Regions from separate parts of the Luteibacter sp. HAY1-4A genome, predicted to be linked through region 1. Evidence: riboswitches for the same ligand, from Rfam matches in the RefSeq annotation. Region 1 holds a riboswitch; each other region holds the start of a gene.

What was found. A riboswitch is a leader RNA that binds a small molecule or an ion and turns the genes downstream of it on or off. The one in region 1 is predicted to bind cobalamin.
Region 2: linked by a shared signal. The riboswitch ahead of ACPYOD_RS17715 (ribonucleoside-diphosphate reductase subunit alpha) and the one ahead of btuB (TonB-dependent vitamin B12 receptor) in region 1 are both predicted to bind cobalamin.
Region 3: linked by a shared signal. The riboswitch ahead of ACPYOD_RS14250 (TonB-dependent receptor domain-containing protein) and the one ahead of btuB (TonB-dependent vitamin B12 receptor) in region 1 are both predicted to bind cobalamin.

What each region holds. Positions count from the first base shown of each region.
Region 1 is NZ_JBNDHZ010000025.1:23,398-30,595, reverse strand. Features, by position in the region: gene cbiB (adenosylcobinamide-phosphate synthase CbiB) at 1-205, opposite strand, end outside; gene ACPYOD_RS10315 (cobyrinic acid a,c-diamide synthase CobB) at 220-1,509, opposite strand; gene cobO (cob(I)yrinic acid a,c-diamide adenosyltransferase) at 1,506-2,135, opposite strand; gene ACPYOD_RS10305 (hypothetical protein) at 2,132-2,710, opposite strand; gene btuB (TonB-dependent vitamin B12 receptor) at 2,736-4,652, opposite strand; cobalamin riboswitch at 4,733-4,962, opposite strand; partial or broken gene ACPYOD_RS10295 (acyltransferase family protein) at 4,986-6,062, opposite strand; gene ACPYOD_RS10290 (SAM-dependent methyltransferase) at 6,197-6,997, shown strand; gene ACPYOD_RS10285 (hypothetical protein) at 7,096-7,198, shown strand, end outside.
Region 2 is NZ_JBNDHZ010000068.1:7,118-14,315, reverse strand. Features, by position in the region: gene ACPYOD_RS17715 (ribonucleoside-diphosphate reductase subunit alpha) at 1-2,451, opposite strand, end outside; cobalamin riboswitch at 2,604-2,813, opposite strand; gene ACPYOD_RS17710 (response regulator) at 2,977-4,596, shown strand; gene ACPYOD_RS17705 (EamA family transporter) at 4,797-5,672, shown strand; gene ACPYOD_RS17700 (SDR family oxidoreductase) at 5,786-6,694, opposite strand; gene ACPYOD_RS17695 (DUF2501 domain-containing protein) at 6,774-7,198, opposite strand, start outside.
Region 3 is NZ_JBNDHZ010000041.1:26,136-33,333, forward strand. Features, by position in the region: gene nagA (N-acetylglucosamine-6-phosphate deacetylase) at 1-229, shown strand, start outside; gene ACPYOD_RS14245 (TonB-dependent receptor) at 446-3,466, opposite strand; cobalamin riboswitch at 3,721-3,960, shown strand; gene ACPYOD_RS14250 (TonB-dependent receptor domain-containing protein) at 4,096-5,979, shown strand; gene ACPYOD_RS14255 (efflux RND transporter permease subunit) at 6,130-7,198, shown strand, end outside.

The sequences.
Region 1 (7,198 bases):
CCGCGGCCGCGGGCAATGCAGAGCGCAGCAGGCAGAACAACGTCACGGGAACGAGTACGGCCACACCCCATGCAAGGACACCGGCACCGCGCGCATCGGCGTAAAGCCGTTGTTCCAGCGCAATGGCGAAACGACCGAATCCGATCAGCGGGTGGTAACGGCGCGGTTCGCCCAGGATCGCGTCCAGCAAGAGCGCCGCGAGCATTCCCAGCGCTATCGTCATGGCAGGAAGAGGCGCGAGGCGGCGTCTGCGTTCGATGGAAAGTAGAAGTGCACGAAGCTCGCCGTCATGCGACCGCGCCGATACACGCTTTCCGCCGTGGGTCCGCCGTGCGGATTCGTGGCCACGGCCAGGGGCTCGGCATGCACGTCGGCTTTTGCGTAGTGGAAAGAGTGGCCCCGCAGTGTGCCTTCGGGAAGCCGTACTTCCTGCATGCCTAGCGCGGCCATGCGCGGTTGCATCTTCGCGTTGCCCGGCAGCAGACCGGCCATCGCGCCCTGGCGGCCGTCGCGATCGGCCAGGCTGTCCAGCGCATAGAGCAAACCGCCGCATTCGGCTAGCAAGGGTTTCCCGGCCGCGACATGCGCGTGCAGGTCGCGGCGCAGCCCCTGGCCGTTCTCGAGTGCGCCGATGTGCAGTTCAGGATAGCCGCCTGGCAGCCACACGGCATCGCATGCAGGCAAGGACTCACCGGCGACCGGCGAGAAGAACGCCAGCGACGCGCCAGCCGCGCGCAGAGTGTCGAGGTTGGCCGGATAGATGAAGGCGAACGCCGCATCGCGTGCTATGGCGATGCGTACTCCTTCAAGCAGGCGCTGGGACGTCGCGACCGGCGGTGCGGCGAACGCCACGGCCGGCGGAAGCACCCTCACGCCTTGCGCGATCCACGCATTCGCAAGTGCGTCCAGGCGAGCGTCGATATCTACCAGTTCGCCCGCCGCGACCAGGCCGAGGTACCGTTCCGGCAACGCCATGGCGGTATCGCGCGGCAGCGCCCCATACCAGTCGATGCCCGGGGGCAGGCTGTCGCGGAGCAGGCCGGCGTGATACGTGCTGCCAACGCGATTGGCGAGGACTCCGCTCAGCGACACATCCGTGCGATAGCCGGCGAGCCCATAGGCGAGCGCGCCGAAGGTCTGCGCCATGGCGCTGCCATCGATCACGGCCAGCACCGGAAGGCCGTGCGTGACCGCGAGATCGGCACTCGACGGCGATCCGTCGAACAGGCCCATGACGCCCTCGACCAGGATGAGGTCCGCTTCGCCGGCGGCCTCATACAGCCTGAGGCGCACGTCATCCTGGCCGCCCATCCAGGGATCGAGCTGGTACACCGGTGCACCGCTCGCACGCTCGAGGACCATCGGATCGAGGAAATCGGGACCCGTCTTGAACACGCGGACGCGGCGTCCCTGTCGCGAATGCGCGCGTGCCAGCGCCGCTGTGACACTCGTCTTGCCCTGCCCCGAGGCGGGAGCGGAAACGAGCAGCGCGGGGCAATGGCGGATCACAGCTCCACGCCCTTCTGTGCACGAATGCCCGCCTGGTAGGCGTGCTTGACCACGCGCATCTCGGTAACCGTATCGGCCGCCTCGACGAGGGCATCGGGCGCGCCGCGGCCGGTGACCACCACGTGCTGTCGTTCGGGTCGCGTGGCGAGCGCATGCAGCACACGGTCGAGCGGTATGTAGTTTTTCACGAGGGCGATATTCAGTTCGTCGAGCAGCACGAAGTCATATGACGCATCCCCCAGCATGCGCTCCGCCTGCCGCCACGCGGCCATGGCCGCTTCGATGTCGCGCGCCTTGTCCTGGGTTTCCCAGGTATAGCCCTCGCCCATCACGTGGTAGTCCAGCGGACCGTCCTCGAACATGCGGAAAAACGCCTCCTCGCCGGTGGAGAAACTGCCCTTGATGAACTGCACCACGCCGCAGCGGAAGCCGTGACCGAGCGACCGCGCCAGCATACCGAAGCCCGACGAACTCTTGCCCTTGCCGTTGCCGGTATTCACGACCAGTACGCCGCGATCGATCGTGGCCCGCGCGATGCGGCGGTCGATCAACTCCTTCTTGCGGCGCATGCGGTCGCGATGACGCGCGTCCTCGTCCATATCCTGCCACGGCGTGGTGCCGGTCATGCCCGCGCGGTCCGATCGTCTGCACGAGGCGCGAAACGGAACACCAGAGCCTGGACCACCTGCGCAACGAGGACATAGCCCGCCGCGGCACGGACGAACAACGGCGCCCACTGGGCGAAGCGTTGCACGTATTGCGTCACGTTGGGATCCGTGTAACGCCCGCCCAGCCAATAGAAAGCACCGTTCGACACCGCGTACGACAGCGTGGCACTCACCAGCAATCCGGCGAACACCAAGACATGCGATGCGAGGCTTCCGTCATAGCGCGGCGCAAGCAAGCGTCCGGCGTACCAGAGCACGGCATAGGCGAGAGGCAGGAACGAATACGCGATCGTGATGCAGAAGTCGCTCACCCCTGCATAGCTCACCGAATACCAGTCGATCAGCACCGCAAGGACGACGAAGCCAAGGAAGGCCAGGTGCTTGCGCAGATAAATACCGCCGAGGAAGAACAGCGCCATGGAGGCATCCGGCAGGTGCAGGGCATCGCCGAAGTGGTTGAAACGGGTCGCGATCATGATCATGGCGAAGATCGCGGCGACGGCGGTGAACATCGGGCGGGACAGAGGTTTCATGGCGGAATCTCCCAGGGTGGGCGGATCAGGAACGCGGCTGGTAGCGCAGCGTCAGCAGCCAGTTGCGGCCGGGCTGGTTGAAGTAGCGGGCGGTCTCGTAGTGGCGGTCGAACACGTTGTTCGCCGACAGCTCCACCTTCCAGGCATCCGCGAAGGCATAGGCGGCGCGCAGGTCGGTGAGGGCGTAACCGCCGAGGCGATTCGCATTCGCGGTGTCGTCGTAGCGATAGCTGAAGCCCGACACGCTCGCACCGAGACTCAAAGGACCGAAACTGCGGTCCACATCGATGTGCGCCGTGCGGCGCGCGCGGCGCGGAAGCAGGTTGCCGTGCGTCGGGCCGTCGCTCTCGTCCTCCGGTTGCAGCCATGTGGCGTTGCCCGACAGGCGCCAGTCGCCCAGCGTCGTATCCCCCGCCAGTTCGACGCCACGGATGCGCGATTGCGCGATGTTGTTCGCACCGCCAAAAGGGAAAAGCGGGCCGCTGAGGCTCGAATCGAAGACGATCAGGTTGTCGATCTTGTTCTGGAAAGCATTGACCGACCAGCTGCCCCAGCCCGGCGTGCCGCGCAGCCCGAGTTCCCAGTTGCGCGAGGTCTCGGGGCCAAGTTCCGGATTGCCGTACTCGGGGTAATACAGGTCGTTGAACGTGGGTGCCTTGAATGCCGTGCCGTAGCTGCCGGTTACGCGGAGGGTCTTCGTCAGCGCGTAGCCGTACTGGAGGCTGCCGGTGGTCTTGCCGCCGAACTGGCTGTTCTCGTCGCGACGCAGGCTGCCTTGCACGGAGCTGTCGCCGAATTCGCCCTGCCACTGCGCGAACAGCGCGTGGTTGCGGCGCGCGTCGACGAGGTAGTCGGTATTGCCGACCACGCGGTCACGCTGCCAGTCGAAGCCCAACGTGGTGAGCCCGGCGCCACCGGACACGCGGCCGATGTCCGCCTGGACCGAGGCGACATCGCGGTGCGTGTTGAAGGTATCGGCGTAGGTGCCGTCTTCGTAATCCGTGGAGAGATCTTCGCTGCGACCCAGGTTGGCTGTGACCACCACATCCTGTGCCGGCTTGTAACGCACCCGCCCGCCGAGTACCTGCGTTGCCGATTCGGCGAAGTTGCTGCTGGTGCCGTCGTAATGATTGCGGCCTTCGGTGCGCGTGGCGCTCGCGTCGGCGTCCCATTGCTCGTCGAAGCGCCAGCCGCCCTTCAGGGACAACGCGTTGTTGCGGTAGCCGTCCTTGTCCGGTTCGTACGTGAAGCAACCGCCGCCACGTGGACTGGGTTTGCCGCGACAGGCATTGATGCCGTCGGTCTGGTCGTGGCTGGCTTCCACCGAATACCAGCCCTGTGTACCACGGCCCGCGAAACCTGCGGAACCGCGCAAGGTGTCGTAACTGCCCACACCTACGGAGAAGTTCGGCACGAAGGCGCCTTGCGGGTGACGCGTGAAGATCTGGATGACGCCACCGAGTGCATCGGAGCCGTACAGGCTGGAGTACGGACCGCGCACGATCTCGATGCGCTCGATCTGGTCGACGGGGATGTCCTGGAAAGCGGCGGTCCCGGACGTTGCCGAACCTACCTTCACGCCATCGACCAGCACGAGTACGTGGTCGGCTTCGGTGCCGCGCATGAACACGGAGGTGGCCTTGCCGGGGCCGCCGTTGTTGGCGATCGAGACGCCGGGCGTGCGGCCCAGCAGGTCGGCCAGCGAGCGCGGCTGCAGGCGCTCGATCTCGGCGCGGTCGATCACCGTCGAGGCGGCAAGTACCTGGTTCAGGGACTGCTCCGTGCGGCTGGCGGTAACCACTACCGAATCCATGTCGGTGGAAGTGGCGTCCGCGAACGACACGGCCGGCACGAGGAAAACCGTCGCGATGGCGACCGCGAGGATGGAAGAACGAAACGACACGTGGTGACTCCCTGCTGACCGCGCCAACCCGCGCGGCATGAATGGCGAGGGACGGGTGCAGGGAAACGCGGGATGCCGGCGGCGAGAGGCGACGGCCACCCACGACATGGCCCTCCGCCTGTCCGGTGTACCTCGAGGCCGGTCTCCGGGCTTGCGAGCGCAGGGATTGCCTGCCGGACGGCGCCTTCCCATGCCCATGGGCACAGTGGCTGGATGCCGACCTCTTGCTCGCCTACCGTTGCGGGGGCAGCTCCGGAATGGCGGCGGCATGGAGACCGCGCGCGTCACCGGATTCCCGTTTCAATCCGCGGCGCTGACGCCTTGGATCACCTTGGGCGGCGACAGTGTAGCCGAAGCGGGGGCGCGGCGGTCACGCCACCGCAGGAACGTGCGCTCCACGGTGTAGTGCAGCAGCGCACCCCCGGCGAGGGTCGCTGCGGCGAAGATGCCGAAACGCAGGTAGCGGTGGTCCAGCAGATAGCCGTCCAGATGTCTTTCCACCAGGGCGAAGACGAGCTTATGGCTGAGATAGAGGCTGTAAGAGGCACGCGCCAGCCAGCCGGCACCGGGAATGTCGAGCCGCGTCAGCCAGGTACCGCCGCTGCCCGCCACCACGAACGCGGCCATCGCCAGCGAGAGCAGCGGGTAGCCGATCACGCACGGCCAGAATGCCGTGCGCGCTCCGTCGAACAGCACGAGCGACGCGACCAGCAGGATCGATCCGATCGCCAGCACGGCGGCCGCGCGTGCCTGCATCCATGCCATCGCCGCCGGCCGGTACACCCGGCATGCCGCGAGGACGATGCCGGCCATCAGGCCATCGAGGCGCGACCACGTCGGGTAATAGAGATGCCGTAGGTATGCCAGCCCATCGTTGCCGCCGCTCGCCCGGACAGGAGCGACGGCGTGCGTCCACAGCCAGGCCCGCAGCAGCATGCCGCCGACGACCACGACGGCGCACACGGCGGCAAACGTCCATGCCGAAGGACGCCGCATGAGGACAAAGGCAAGGAACGGGAACGCAAGGTAGAAATGCTCTTCGACGCATAGCGACCACACGTGCGAGAAGGCGTAGTTGTCGCTGTTGTCGAACAGGAGGTTGAAGGTGAAGGTCGGGAATTGCCACAACGGCTGCATGCCGGGTGTTTCGCGCCAGTCCGGCGCCAGGGCATAGATCGCGAACACGACGAAGAACGCCGGCAGGATGCGCACGACGCGTCGTCGATAGAAATCGGCGACGCCGATGCGGCCCGTGTCGCGCAGCGACTTCATCACTTGCGAACCGATCAGGTAACCGCTGAGCACGAAGAACAGGTCCACGCCCATCCATCCCGATCGCTCGAGGGCACCGAACCCGTCGCCGAGCCCACCGACGTAGACGCTGTGGAACAGCATCACCCACACGATCGCGATGGCGCGGAGCGTGTCCAGTCCTGGTGTCCTGCGCATCGGTGTCCTCCCCTGTCGGTGGCGCGATGTTCGGCCCTCCTGGGGACACGCCAAGGCGCGGATCGTGGCGTTTTCCGGGCAATGCGTCCGTCTCTCCGCGAACCGGTAAGATCCCGGGAGGGAATCGCGGGGGTATGACAATGACGGACGCGGTGCGTGGCTCGCTCACTTGTGTGGGCGTCGGGATGACCCTCGGCTCCCACCTCACGCCGTTGGCGCGCAGCCATATCGAGTCGGCCGACGTGGTCTTCGTCGGCGTCTCCGACGGCTTGGTGGAACAATGGGTGCGACGAATGCATGGCGACGTGCGCAGCCTGCAGGCCTTCTACGCCGACGGCAAGCCGCGCCAGGCCACGTACCGCGAGATGGTGGATGCCATGCTCGCCGAGGTCCGTGCCGGACGCCGGGTCTGCGGCGTGTTCTACGGCCATCCGGGTGTCTTCGCCCAGGCGCCGCACGAGGCGGTCGCACGCGCGCGCGAAGAGGGTTATGCCGCGCGCATGGAACCGGGGGTGTCTTCCGAGGATTGCCTGTACGCCGACCTGGGCGTCGATCCGGGCCGGGTCGGCTGCCAGCACTTCGAGGCCACGCAGTTCATGCTCAACCGCCGCGCGGTCGATCCGTCCGCGTGGCTGATCCTCTGGCAGGTCGGCATCGCCGGCGACCTCAGCGGTGGACGGTTCGAAACCGATGCGCGCCGCATAGCCGTGCTTGTCGACGTGCTGTCCCGGCACTATGCGCCTGAGCACGAAGTGGTGGTGTACCGGGCGGCCACCCTTCCCTTCCAGGAAGCACGGATCGATCGCGTGACGCTTGCTGCCCTGCCCGGGGTGCCCCTTGGCATGGCGGATACGCTGGCGGTGCCGCCATGCCGCCCCCTGCAGCCCGACCCCGAGGTTCGCAGGCGCCTGGCCGCGTTGGATGCCGAAACCTGAACGAAACCTCTTAACCGGCTGGCGTTCCGGTCGCGCTATGATCGAAAGGCGTGCGGCCACCGGGGAGGTGTACGGCGCCACCAAACCAGGGGACACAGATGTCGAACGTTATCGATTTTCTCGAGCGCATGGGCGCCAGCTCGGCCTTGCGCACCGCAAACCCGGACCAGCTCGCCAAGGAACTGACCGCCGCTTCGGTCG
Region 2 (7,198 bases), on a different contig from region 1:
CGCATCGGCGACCGGTGCCGCCGGCACAGCTGCCGACGAACTGACCGTGGTCTTCGCGATGCGCGTGGCCGGGCGCGAGCGCAGGTAATAGGTCGTCTTGATGCCTGCCTTCCAGGCGTACATGTACATCGACGAAAGCTGCCCGATGTTCGGGTTCTCCATGAACAGGTTGAGCGACTGGCTCTGGTCGATGTACGCACCGCGCGCGGCGGCAAGGTCGATCAGTGCCTTCTGCGGGAGCTCCCACGTGGTGCGATAAACGGCGCGCAGCTCGGCCGGAATGGCCGGGATGCCCTGCACCGAACCCTCGGCCAGCTTGATCTGGTCGCGGATCTCCGACGTCCACAGGCCCAGCGTCTTCAGCTCTTCCACGAGGTAGCGGTTCACCACGAGGAAGTCGCCCGACAGCGTCTCGCGCTTGAACAGGTTCGACACCTGCGGCTCGATGCACTCGTAGCAGCCGGCGATCGACGCGATGGTGGCCGTGGGCGCGATGGCGATCAGCAGCGAGTTGCGCAGGCCTTTCGCCTTGACCTTCTCGCGCAGCTGCGCCCAGCGCCCGTCCTTGTCCGTCGGCGTGGCGGCAGGCCAGTAGTCGAACTGCAACTCGCCGTTCGCGGCGCGGCTCTCGTCGAAGCCGGGATGGGCACCGTCACGCTCCGCGATCTCGTTGGACATCGACAGCGCATGGAAGTAGATCTCTTCCGCGATGCGGGTCGACAGGGCACGCGCCTCGTCCGAGTCGAAGGGCAGGCGCAGCTTGAAGAACACGTCCTGCAGGCCCATGACGCCGAGGCCAACCGGGCGCCACTTCATGTTCGCCGTCTTCGCGGTGGCGATCGGGTAGAAGTTGAGATCGATCACGCGGTTCAGCTGGCGCACCGCGGTGCGCACGGTCGTTGCCAGCTTGTCGTAGTCGAACTGGCCGTCCACCACGTGCCGGGCGAGATTGATCGAGCCGAGGTTGCACACCGCCGTCTCGTTCTCGTTGGTGACCTCGAGAATCTCGGTGCACAGGTTCGACAGGTGGATCACGTTATGCGGCAGCGCCGTCTGGTTGCTGGTGGCGTTGGAGCGATCCTTGAAAGTCATCCAGCCGTTGCCGGTCTGGGCCAGCGACCGCAGCATGCGCGCATAGAGTTCGCGCGCCTTGATGGTCTTGGCGGCCAGTCCGTCCGCTTCCGCCTTCTCGTAGGCGGCATCGAACGCGGGGCCCCAGGTGTCCACGAAGTGCGGCACGATCTTCGGATCGAACAGCGACCAGTCGCCGTCCGCTTCGACGCGGCGCATGAACAGGTCCGGTACCCAGTTGGCCAGGTTGAGGTTGTGCGTGCGGCGGGCGTCGTCGCCGGTGTTCTCGCGCAGTTCCAGGAACTCCTCGATATCGGCGTGCCAGGACTCCAGGTACACGCAGGCGGCACCCTTGCGCTTGCCACCCTGGTTTACCGCGGCCACCGAGGCGTCGAGCGTCTTCAGCCACGGTACCAGCCCGTTGGAATGCCCGTTGGTGCCCTTGATGAGCGAACCGCGCGAACGGATGCGCGAATAGGCCAGCCCGATGCCGCCGGCGAACTTCGACAGCTGGGCCACGTCGCCGTATTTCGCGTAGATCGACTCGAGCGCGTCCTGCGGCGAGTCGAGGAGGAAGCACGACGACAACTGCTCGTGCGCGGTACCGGCATTGAACAGCGTCGGCGAGCTGGCCAGGTACTCCAGCGACGAGAGCATGCGGTACAGCTCCAGCGTTTCGGCGACGTCGTTGCCGCCGAGGGCGCAGGCGATGCGCATGAAGAAGTACTGCGGCGTCTCGATCACGAAGCGCTTCGTCGGATGGCGAAGCAGGTAACGGTCGTACACCGTGCGCAGCCCGAAGTACTCGAAGCGGCGCGACGCGTGGGTATCAATGGCGTCGTTGAGCTTGCGCGCGTTCACTTGCACGAAGTCGCGCAGGCGGTCGTTGAGGATGCCTAGCTCGAAGCCGGTCGCGATCGACTGCGAGAAGGACTGGATGTCCTGCCCCGACACCTCCTTGTCGATGAAGGCGGCGAGCAGGCGCGCGGCGAGCTGGCCGTATTCGGGCTCTTCGGCGGTGAGCGCGGCGGCGGTGCGGATGGACAGCTGGTCCAGTTCCTGCGTGGTGGCGCCGTCGTAGAGTCCGCCGATCGTCTTGAGTGCCACGCGCATCGGGTCGACGGCGTAGAGCCCGTCGGCGCTGCGCGTCACCGCGCGCACGATCTTGTTCACGTCGACGATCTCATGCCCGCCGTTACGCTTGGTCACGCGCATCTGGCCCGGATTGTGCGGGGGCGTGAGGGCGAAGGCCGGCGGCGGGTCGCTACGGTAGCCGGCGACGGGAGGCTTCCCGTTGGTCGCGGTTGCGGTTGCGGTGGGGGTGGCGACGGCGTCGGCCGTCGCGGTGCGCTCGTGCGCTGCGGAATCCATCGTGGTCATGTGTGGCGTGCCCCAGGGCCAGGTTCAAACTCCCGTTCCCTCGGACGGGGCTCGAAGCGGCGGCGACACGGGACGGGCCGGGACGGAGCGCGCAAGGCGGCTCCGGTCCGCGACGCGCCTCCCCGCGGAAGCCGTCACTGCAATCGGCACCGACAAGGCACCGACTGCTGGCAGGTCTTCGGACTCGTGGACGGGGCCCGGAGGCCTTGCCTACCCGTCGCTTCCCAGCCGCGGAGGGCCAGTGCATTGAACGGGGTCGTTTCCACTTACCGCTGCGGGGCAGTTCCGGATTCACACCGGATTCCCTATTAAGTCCGACGGGCAGTCGCGCCTCTCCGGACACCAGCGGGACACACGATATAGGTCCCCGGGGGTGCGGTCAACGCCATATGTAGTGATTCGTCGCAAGTGGCTGATCGGCAGCGCAACAGATCCCCGGCGGCTATTCGTGAAGGCCGTCTACACCAAGGGGGCATCCTTCCGACGATAGAATTCGTGTCCTTCCGGACACCATCCCCGAGGCCGATGCTGCCACCATCCACCGAGCAATCCGCCACGAAGGGCGACGAGATCGTCGAATTCGGCGCGGGATTCACCCAGGACCAGTTGCGCCAGGCGCAGAAGATGGACGCCATCGGCAAGCTCACCGGTGGCGTGGCTCACGATTTCAACAACCTGCTACAGGTCATCAGCGGCAACCTCCAGTTGCTTGCCGCAGACGTGGCGGGGAATCCCCGCGCCGAACGGCGCCTCGCCAACGCCATGGCCGGCGTGGCCCGCGGGTCGAAGCTCGCGGCCCAGCTGCTGGCCTTCGGACGCCGGCAGCCCCTGGCACCCAAGGTGGTGAACATCGGGCGCTTCGTGCGCGAGATGGACGATCTGCTGCGCCGCACCCTCGGCGAAGAGATCGAGGTGGAAACGGTGATCGCCGGCGGGCTGTGGAACACGCTCGTGGACACCAGCAATGTGGAGAACGCGCTGCTGAACCTCGCCATCAACGCGCGCGACGCGATGGAAGGCCGGGGCAAGCTCACCATCGAGGCGGGCAACGCCCTGCTCGACACCACCTATGCTTCCGCGCACGGCGACCTCCGGCCCGGCCAGTACGTCATGATCGCGGTCACCGATACCGGAGGCGGCATCCCGCCGGAGATCATCGACCAGGTATTCGAGCCGTTCTTCACGACGAAGCCCGAAGGCCGGGGGACCGGCCTGGGCCTGTCCATGGTCTACGGCTTCGTGAAGCAATCCGGCGGCCACGTGAAGATCTACAGCGAGCCGGGCCACGGCACCACCGTGAAGCTGTACCTGCCGCGGTCGGTGCAGAGCGAAGATCGTATCGTCGACATCGAGGAAGAAGACCTTCGCGGCGGCGACGAAACCGTGCTGGTGGTGGAGGACGACGACGCCGTCCGCGACACCGTGGTCAGCATGCTCGGCGACCTCGGTTACCGCGTGTTGAAGGCGCGCGACGCGGCCAGCGCGCTGTCGATCATCGAGAGCGGCATCGCCATCGATGTGCTCTTCACCGACGTGGTGATGCCCGGTTCCCTGCGCAGCCCGGAACTGGCCCGCAAGGCCGTCGAGCGTCAACCGGGTATCGCCGTGCTCTTCACCTCGGGATACACCGAGAACGCCATCGTCCACGGCGGCCGTCTGGACGAAGGTGTTGAATTGCTGAGCAAGCCATACACCCGCGACCAGCTCGCCCGCCGCATTCGCCACGTGCTCGCCGAGAAAGCCCGGAAAACCGCCAGCGTCATGGCCGCGGTTCCCGGGCCGCCGGCGGCACGCCCGTTGCGCGTGCTGGTCGTGGAAGACGACACCCTGATCCGCATGTCGATCAGCGAAATGCTGGAGAGCCGTGGCCATGTGGCCTTCGAGGCGGCCGATGGCAAAGAGGCGTTGCGCCTGCACGAAGCGCAGCAGATCGACGTGCTCCTGGCCGACGTGGGCCTGCCCGGAATGAACGGCGTGGACGTAGCGGAGAAGCTGCGCGAGGCGCAGCCGGACCTCCCTGTCCTCTACGCCACCGGCGATCACATGGCGAATGGCGTGCGGCCCGACGAACGCACGGCAATCATCGTGAAGCCCTATGGCGTGATGGACCTGATGGACGCCATCGGCCGGATCGCCCGTCGCTAGCCCGCGAACCTTTGTGAGCCGCTTCGACGGCGACGCAATCTATCCATCCCGTCGTGCTTCCATCCGGTGGAGCACATCGTGATGCAGATCACCTTTTAGGTCTCAACGCATCATTTTTCGGACGAGTCTTATATCGCTCATGCGAATGGCAACCTAGCTTTGCTTCCGATCTGAACGGGAGGTTCGGCGGAAGCCGCAATATGAAGGTTGGCCATCTGCTGCTGGGGATATTGGTTACGGTGATATGGGGAAGCAATTTCTCCGTGATAGAAGTGGGGCTTCGTGACCTCGATCCATTTCTTCTCACGGGGTTACGCTTCACTTTCACGGCGCTCCCATTGATCTTCTTTCTCCGCAGACCGCGCGATGTTTCGGTCAAGGTTCTGGCGACATACGGCGTCCTGTTCGGCGTCGGGCTGTGGTGGGTCGTCAACGTTGCGATGTCCAAAGGGCTCTCACCGGGGCTGTCGTCCCTGGTGTTGCAGTTCAGCGCGTTCTTTACCGTGATTCTCAGCGCGCTGCTGCTGCGCGAGCGCATCCGTGCGCCGCAATGGATGGGTATGGGGTTGGCGGGCGGCGGCCTGATGCTCGTGATCGGCTTCACCCAGGGGAAGTCCACGACGCTCGGCGTCGCGCTGGTGCTTCTCGCCGCGCTCAGCTGGAGTGCCTGCAACCTGATCGTGAAGCGGCACAAGCCTGCCGACATGCTGGCCTTCATTGCCTGGTCGAGCGTGTTCTCGGCACCGGCGCTGTTCCTGCTCACCTGGATCCAGCAGGGATCCGCACCCTTCGTAGGGTTGATGGATGGAGTGAGCTTGCGGGCAGCGGGATCGGTGTTGTTCCAGGCATACGTCACCACCGTGTTCGGCTACAAGGTCTGGAATGACCTGATGAAGACGTACCCCGCGGCCCAGGTGGCACCGCTATCGCTCATCGTCCCGGTCTCCGGCATCGTGACGTCGTGCCTTATCTTTGATGAGCGCTTCGGTGTCATTGTCTGGGCAGGCATTGTGACGATGCTCGCCGGGGTTATGGTTTTCGTGCTGGGACCTCGCCTGTGGCGTCCGGGCGCTTGATGGCAAGAGTCGATTTCCTTGTGATGTGGGAGGCGCTGCAGCGGCGATGGCGACCCGCGGCGAGGTGACGGGCTCGCTGCAGGATCGCCGGCATAGGGGGTTCTCACAAGGGTTCAAGGAAGCATATGGCCGCCTGTCACGCCATATGTCTCGCCGGTGATGAAGCTCGCCTCCTGGCTCGCCAGCAACACGTACACCGGCGCGCATTCCACCGGTTGGCCGGGTCGTCCCAGCGGCACGTTCTTGCCGAATTCCACCACCTTGTCCTGCGGCTGGCCGCCGCTCGGTTGCAGCGGCGTCCATACCGGCCCCGGGGCCACGGCGTTCACGCGAATGCCTTTACCGGCCACCTGTTTCGCCAGGGATTTCGTGAATGCCACGATGGCCGCCTTGGTCGGGGCGTAGTCCAGCAGGATGTCCGACGGTTCGTACGCCTGGATGGAGGCAGTGTTCACGATGGCGGCGCCCGGCGGCATATGCGGCAGGGCCGCCTTACTCAGCCAGAACAACGCGAAGACGTTGGTGCGGAAGGTCGCTTCGAACGATTCGCTGTCGAGTTCCTCAATGGACTTCGCGAACTGCTGGCGCCCGGCCACGTTCGCGAGGATGTCGAGGCCGCCGAGTTCCTTCACCGTCTTCGCCACCAGGTCCTTGCAGAAGGCCTCGTCCTTCAGGTCGCCGGGAAGACCGACGATCTTGCAACCTTCACCCTTCAGCAGGGCGATCACCTCGTCGGCATCCTTCTGTTCCGAAGGCAGGTAATTGATGACCACGTCGGCGCCTTCGCGGGCGAAGGCGATCGCGGCCGCGCGGCCGATGCCGGAGTCGCCACCGGTCACCAGCGCCTTGCGGCCGTTGAGGCGGCCATTGCCGCGATAGCTGGTTTCGCCGTGGTCGGGCTTCGGCACCATTTCCTTCGCCAGACCGGGCGCCGGCTGCGGCTGCTTGGCGAATTCGGGCTGCGGATACTGCGTGCGCGGATCGCGCATGGCATAGGGGTCTTTGCTTGCGGCGTTGGCCATGGGGAAGGTCTCACGTCGGGGGATGAGGCCTTCCTGTTTACGGGGCGGCGCGTCCATGCGCCGTCCACGTCACGTCATGTCATTGGCCCATGCCGATCATCTTCTTGCCCTGCTTGAGCACCGCGTCGCACACCTTGCGGGTGAGCTGGGCCTTGATGTCGCCGTTGTTCCCCGCCTCGGCACCGGAGATGTCGAGGGTCTTGCCGCTGGAGGATTTCAGCAGGCCCTTCGCCCCGTCGCGGTAGCCGGGGTCCTGGGTGCCGACCGTCCGCGACTTGGCGCCGAGGCTGCCCAGCAGTCCGTCTTTCACGCCTGCGGCGTCGCCACCCAGGTAGTTGTTCGTCATGCAGTACTGGAGGATGCCCGCGGCGTTGCCCGCCGTTCCGGAGGTGAGCGACGTGCCGCCACCGCCCATCAATCCCTTGAGGCTGTCCAGCTGGGCGGCTGGGGCGGGCGTGACGGTCACGGCAATGGCGAGGGCTATGCCGGCGTGGAAGGTCTTCA
Region 3 (7,198 bases), on a different contig from region 1:
CGCCGGCTCCGCACTGGACATGGCCACGGCGGTGCGCAACACGGTGCACATGGTCGGCGTCGCTTACGACGAGGCCGCGCGCATGGCATCGACCTATCCCGCCGCCTTCCTCGGCCTCGACACCACGCACGGCCACATCGCTGCCGGCTATCGCGCGGACTTCGTGGTGGTGGACGAAACCCAGCACGTGATCGAGACCTGGATCGGCGGCAACAAGGTCTTCAGCTAAGCAGACTCCGGGCACTCCTGTAGGAGCCACTATAGCGGCGAGGATAGATTGCGAATATCGCGCAAGAGTGCCTCGCCGCTACAGCGGCTCCTACAAGCGCGATCTTCTCCGTTATCGCTGCAACGAAAAAAGGCCGGCGCTCCGCGCCGGCCAGTTCCAGGGAGATCTCGTGGTGCGCCCGGATACTTGGTCCGGGCGCACCGTAGTCCTCGCCGATTAGAGCGAGAAGTCGTAACGCACGCCGAAGCGGAAGTAGCGCGGGTTCTGGAACGCGATCGGACGCTCGTAGTTGATGCTCTTCACCGGCATGCCGGTGTCTTCGTTGATCGCACCCGTCTCGCCCACGTCCACCTGCGCCACCGTGCGCTGCTTGCCGGCCAGGTTGAAGACCGTGGCGGTGAAGGCAAGCGGCTGCTTTTCGCCCGCCCACATCGGGCGGTACTCGGCGTTCAGGTCGAGGTTCCAGGTGTACGGCAGACGACCCTTCGAACCGCGCGGCGCCGGCTGCAGGCCGCACTCGAAGTAAGACGCGCCGTAGTCGATCGCGTCGACCGGGTCCACGCCGATGCAGTTCTTCGGACGGCCGGTGGCAACGGCCACGTTGGCGCCGATCAGCCATTCCGGCGACGCCTGCCAGTAACCGTACGCCTTCAGCTGATGGGTGCGGTCGTTCGGCAGCGGGCCGTTCGTGTACTGCATGATTTCCGGAGCGTCCCAGTCCTGGGTCACCGACGGATCGAGCTGGCCGATGTCCGACTTCAGCTGGCCTTCCGAGTTGCCGTAGCTGCGCGAGAACGTGTAGTCCACGCGACCGTACCAGCTGTCCGCGAAATGGTGCTCGAGGTAGAGATCCAGCGAGTAGTAGCTGCGCTTCAGATCCGGGAACTTCACGCCTGCGGGCGAGGTGAAGTCATCCTTGGTCAGCTTGAACGGCACGTACTGGCCGCCACCCACGTCGACGAGGAAGGTGTTCGACTGGCCCGGGTTGAACAGGTAGCAGCCCGGCAGCGACGCGTTGGTGATGTCGATGCCGTTGCGCGCGGCGTAGGACTCGAACGGACGCGAATCGCAGAAGTCGTCGATCGAGCTCTTCAGCTTGCGGTACGTGGCCTTGGCGCCGAAGCTCCAGTTCTCGCTGAGCGCCTTGTCGAAGCCGAGGATGTACTCGTCCTGGTAGTAGGCCTTGATGTCCTTCGCGGCCACGGTCTTCGGATCCAGCGGGGTGCCGTCTTCGCCGTTGAGGTAACGGCGGGCGCCGAGCTGCGCAGTGCCGGTCGGCTCGCCGTTCGGACCCACGCCCGTGTACGAGTAGTACTCGCTGTAGTACGTGGAGGCCGAAGCGCCGCGGATGGCGACGTTGGACGGGATGGCGAGGTGGTAACGGCCCGCGTTCGCGTAGACCTTGAACGTGGAATCACCGAACACGTCCCAGGTGGCGCCCAGGCGCGGGGCCAGCTGGTGGCGCTGCTTCACGTAGGTGGCGCCGTCGCCGTTGATGTTCTTGAACTGCTCGTTACGCAGGCCGAGGTACACCATCCAGCGATCGGTGACCTGCCAGTGGTCTTCGATGTACTGCGCTTCCTGCTCGGTCTTCACGCCCGCGCCGGTCTGGAACAGACGCTTTTCCACGAAATAGTCGGCGCCCGGGGGCGGCACGATGTCCGGGCGGTTCGGAACGGTACCGGCATCCTGGTACACCCAGCGATAACCGCCTTCGTAGACGTTACCGGCGTAAGACTCGAGGGTCTGGTTGTCCACACCCACGCGCAGGTCGTGGTCGCCGATGCGGTATTCGACGTCGAGGCGATAGCCGTGGGTCTTGTCCTCAGCACCGTCGCCGAGCACGGCGCCGTTGACGAGGCCGCAACCGACGATCGGCGTGCTCACCGAACGGTTGTCCGTGATCCAGGGGCAGTTCGGGTTGGATGCATAGGAGAGATTGCGCTCGTGCACGGTCTTGCTGTGGCCGTACAGGGCGTTGATCGTCAGGTCGTCCGTGATGTAGCCCGTGTACTTGGCGACGTACACATCGCCGCCAGGCGCGGAACCCGGACCCGCGTCGAAGTTCTTGAGGTTGTCGGTACCGATGTACCCACCGCGCGAATGGGTGGCGTAGTTGTACTTGTACACGCTGCGCTCGGTGTTGGTCTTGTCACCGAAGCCGGTCAGTTCGAGCAGGTGGTTGTCGGTGATGTTCCAGTCGATCTTGGCCAGCCACTTGGTGGCCTTCTGCTCCTGGTACGTCTTCTGCGGCGCGGTGACGACGCTGGTGTTCCGGCTGTTGGAACGGGTGAAATCGCCGGCAGCGAACAGGAACAGCTTGTCCTCGATCAGCGGACCGCTGATGTAGCCGGTGTACTGGGTGTCGGTGCTCTTGTTGTCCGACCGCTCCTGATACAGCGTGCCGTTCTTGCGATAGATGTTGCGCGGGTTCTGACGCAGGCCGGCCGGCTGGAAGTACATGCCGACGCCACCCTTCCAGGTGTTGCCGCCGCGCTTGGTCACGATGTTGATCACGCCGCCGGTGGAACGACCGTATTCGGCGCCGTAGCCGCCGGTGAAGATCTGCTGCTGGTCGATCGCGTCGTACGGCAGGCTGGTGAAGCCCAGGCCGGTGAGCGCGTTGGTGACCGCGTAGCCATTGATGTAGTACTGGTTTTCCGACGCCGAGGAGCCGCCGAACGAGGCGACGTTGCCGTAGCGGCTGTCGCCGGAGATGACGCCCGGCGCCAGCAGGGCGGCAGCGGTCACGTCGCGGGCGAGCGGCAGCTTCTGCAGCTGTTCGGAGGTGAGGACGGTGCGCGAGTCGACCTGCGACACGTCGATGGCCGGCAGCACGTTGCCGGTGACCTGCACGCCTTCGAGGTTCTGCGCCTCGGCGCTCGTGGCGCTGGCCGCGCCGGCAAACGAGACGTCCACACCGCCGCCCAGGTTCACCTGGACGTTGTCGCGGGTTTCGGCAACCTGGCCGCCGCGCTCGACGGAGACCTTGTAGCGGCCGACCGGGAGCGAGCTGGCGCGATAACGGCCGTCGGCGTCCACGCCGACATCGCGGGTAAGGCCGGTATCGAGGTTGGTCAGGTGGACGACGGCGCCCTCGGGCTGCGCGACGCGACCGAACACGACACCGGAAGCATTGGACTGAGCGAGCACGGCGCCGCTGGCGAAGCAAAGGGCCAGGGCGGTGCACAAGGCGGACCGGCGGATGACGCCGTTGCGGTGGATGGAACGTTGCATGTGTTTGTCTCCCCAAAGAAACAGCAAAGAGAAGTCCGATACCGAATTGGAAGACGGACCTCTGTTATCGATGGCCGCGATCATGTCCGCTCCACCGTCCTCCCCAGGACGCGTGGAATACCGACATGCCCCCGTGGCGCAAGAACACGCCCCATGCGGCAATCCCTTACGCTTGTAATCGAAATATTTCGCGGTCGTCAAGAGGCTGTTAAGGTTTCAGTTGAAATTTCGTGACAGGGAAGGAACTTGCGGAGTACCATCCGGCCCGTTCGGGTGGCCCTTCGACCTTGGTCGGGGGCTTAAACGGGAAGCCGGTAGGCCCTCTTTCGGGCTGAAGCCGGCGCTGCCCCCGCAACGGTAAGCGGCATCGGGAGGCGCTTCGCGCTTTCTTGCGGCTCCGGCAACAAGCCACTGCGCAAGCGGGAAGGCACCGGTGCCGGCCATCGTCGATGGCTGACGCGAGTCCGGAGACCGGCCCGATGAGCGTCCCGCCCTTTGGCGGGCGTCCCTGTTTCGGTCGATTCGCGGAGGGCGGATCCGGACAGCTGCCGGGTCCGTTCCCGCTCGCCGTTCGCCTTCGTCCTCCGCCGGCCCCGTGCATAGGCCGCGCTGCGGTGAAGGACTCATACGTGTTGAAGAAGACCCTGCTCGCGACGGCCCTGCTGTCGACGACCGCCCTGGCCCATGCGGCCGACGGCCCCGACCGGCTCGACCCCGTCGTGGTCACCGCCAGCCGCTTCGCGACGCCGCTGGACCAGGTGCTCGCGCCCGTCACGGTCATTACCCGCGAGGACATCGACCGCCTGCAGCCGGTCAGCGTCCAGGACCTGCTTGCGGGGCTCCCCGGGGTAGCCCTGTCGAACACGGGAGGCATCGGCCAGCAGACATCGCTTTTCATGCGTGGCACGAACTCGTCGCACACACTCGTCCTGGTCGACGGCGTGCGCGTGGGCACCGTGGGCGCAGGGCTGCCCGCCTACGAACAACTGCCCGTGGAGCAGATCGACCGGATCGAAGTCGTGCGCGGCCCGCGCTCGGCGCTGTACGGCTCGGACGCGATCGGCGGCGTCATCCAGATCTTCACCCGGCACGGCGAGGCGGGCCAGGCACCAGCCCCGACGCTGTCCATCACCAGCGGCAGCCACGGCTACACGGCCGGGCAGGTGGGGCTCTCCGGCGGCACCGCGCACGGCTGGTACAACGCGAGCCTGGGCGGGCAGTACACGTCCGGCATCAACGCCTGCCGCATCGGGGCGGCGGCGGCCTTCGCGGGCTGTTTCACCGACGAGCCCGACCACGACGCGTATCGCACCTATAACGGTGCCCTCTCGGGTGGTTACCGCTGGGACGACGGCACGGAACTCACCGGCAGCTGGCTGCGCAGCAAGGGCGACATCGAATACGACGGCGATTTCCAGAACCTGACGCGCCGGTCGCAACAGGTGGCGGGCGCGAAGCTGGCCTTCGACGCGCTGGCCAACTGGCGGGTATCGCTGTCGGTCGGCCAGAACCAGGATCGCGCCGACAACTACTTGAATGGCGCGAACAAGACCCTCGACTTCGTGAACTACGGCGTGGACAAGGCGCGCGTGGGTTACCTTTATTCCAAGCGCAACCAGGCGTCGTGGCAGAACGACATCGCGCTGTCGAAGGACCAGACGCTGACCGCGGGCGTGGATTTCCAGCAGGAGAAGCTGGAAAGCGACACGGCCTACATCGCGGACTCGCGAAACAACACGGGCGTGTTCGCGCTTTACCGCGGCGTCTTCGGCCCGCACGAGCTCGAACTTTCGGCCCGCCACGACCACAACACCCAGTTCGGCAACCACACGACCGGGTCGGCCGCGTATGGCTTCCGCTTCGACAATGGCATGAAGGTCACCGCCTCATACGGCACGGCGTTCCATGCGCCCACCTTCAACGACGAGTTCTATCCCTATGGCGCGCCGGTGAACCTGTCGCCTGAGAAATCCCGTACGGCGGAAATCGGCCTCAGCGCAGCCCCGGGCGTCTGGAACTGGGCCGTGAACGCGTATCGCACCGACGTGGACGACCTGATCGGGTTCGACGCCAACTTCCTTCCGATCAACGTGAGCACGGCGCGCATCCGCGGCCTGGAGGCCCAGGCAGGCGCCGATGTCGACGGGTGGCACCTGCGCGGCTATCTCACCTTCCAGCAGCCGGAGAACCGCGATGGCGGCGTTCAGGAAGGCAATCTGCTTGCCCGGCGGCCGCGGCGCATCGCGCGCGCCGACATCGACAAGGATCTTGGCGCGCTGACCCTCGGCGGCTCCATCAACGCGGCGGGCTACAGCTACGACGATGCCGCCAATACACGCCGTCTCGGCGGCTACGCCACCGCCGACCTGCGCGCGACGTGGCATGTGGACAGCGACTGGAGCGTGCAGGGTCGCGTGGCCAATGTGGCGAACAAGCGCTACGAGACCGCGGCCTACTACAACCAGTTGGGCCGCACCTACTATCTGACGCTGCGGTATTCGCCGGTCCGTTAACCCTGACGAGAATGCTGGAGGTGCCCACCTGTCATGACAGGTGGGCCATGCCTTACGGCAGGGGCCCCACTAAAGGCACACGCGACGAATCGGGCAGGACGTCATAAAGTTCGCGGGCGCGGGGAGTGGTCCCGCGACACAGGAAGTGCCGTGAACTTTTTTGCACCATTCATCCGCCGGCCGAAAGGCACCTCGCTGCTTGCGGCGGGCCTTACCCTGGCCGGCGCCATCGCCTACATGCTGCTGGGCGTGGCCGCGCTGCCTTCGATCGAAGTGCCGGCGGTATTCATCCAGACGCAGATGCCGGGCGCCAGCGCGCAGACGATGGCCTCGACGGTCATCGCGCCACTGGAGCGCCACCTGGGCCAGATCCCGGGCGTCGACCAGATGTACTCGAACAGCGTCGAAGGCGCCGGCTTCGTGCGCATCCGCTTCAACCTCGACCGTTCCACCGATGCCGCCGCGCGCGACGTACAGGCCGCGATCAACGCGGCGGCCGCGGATCTCCCCGCCGGCATGCCGTCGCCGCCGCAGTACTTCAAGTTCGACACCGGGCAGATTCCGGTGCTGCTGGTCGCCTTCACGTCGAAGACCATGCCGCCGGACAAGCTCTACGACGTGGTCGACACCTTGATCCGCCCCGCCGTGTCGCAGATCGACGGCGTGTCGCGCGTGCAGGTGTTCGGCGGTACGCCGCATGCGGTGCGCATCGAGCTGGACACGAATGCGCTCTCTTCGAAGGGCATCACCACCAACGACGTCTCGAACGCGTTGCAGGCGGCGAACGTGAATTCGCCGCAGGGCGTGCTGTCCGATGGCAGGACGCAGATGACGGTGATCGCCAACGACGGCCTGCGGGACCCGGCGGATTTCGCCAACATCCTGATTGCCGTGCGCAACAACATTCCCGTGCGGCTTTCCGATATCGCGAAGGTCTACAGCGGCCAGCAGGACCAGTACCAGAAAGCGTGGTTCCAAGGCGAACGCTCGGTCACCATGCAGATCAGCAAGCGGCCGGAGGCCAACTCCATCGCCACGGCCGACGCGATTCGCGCCGCGCTGCCGCGCTTCCGCTCCCTGCTGCCGGCGGACGCCCAGGTCACCCCCATCTTCGATCTCACCCAGACCACGCAGTCGGCGCTGCACGAGGTAAAGGTCGCGCTGCTGATCAGTATCGTCATGGTGGTACTCGTGATGATGGTGTTCCTGCGCCGCCTCG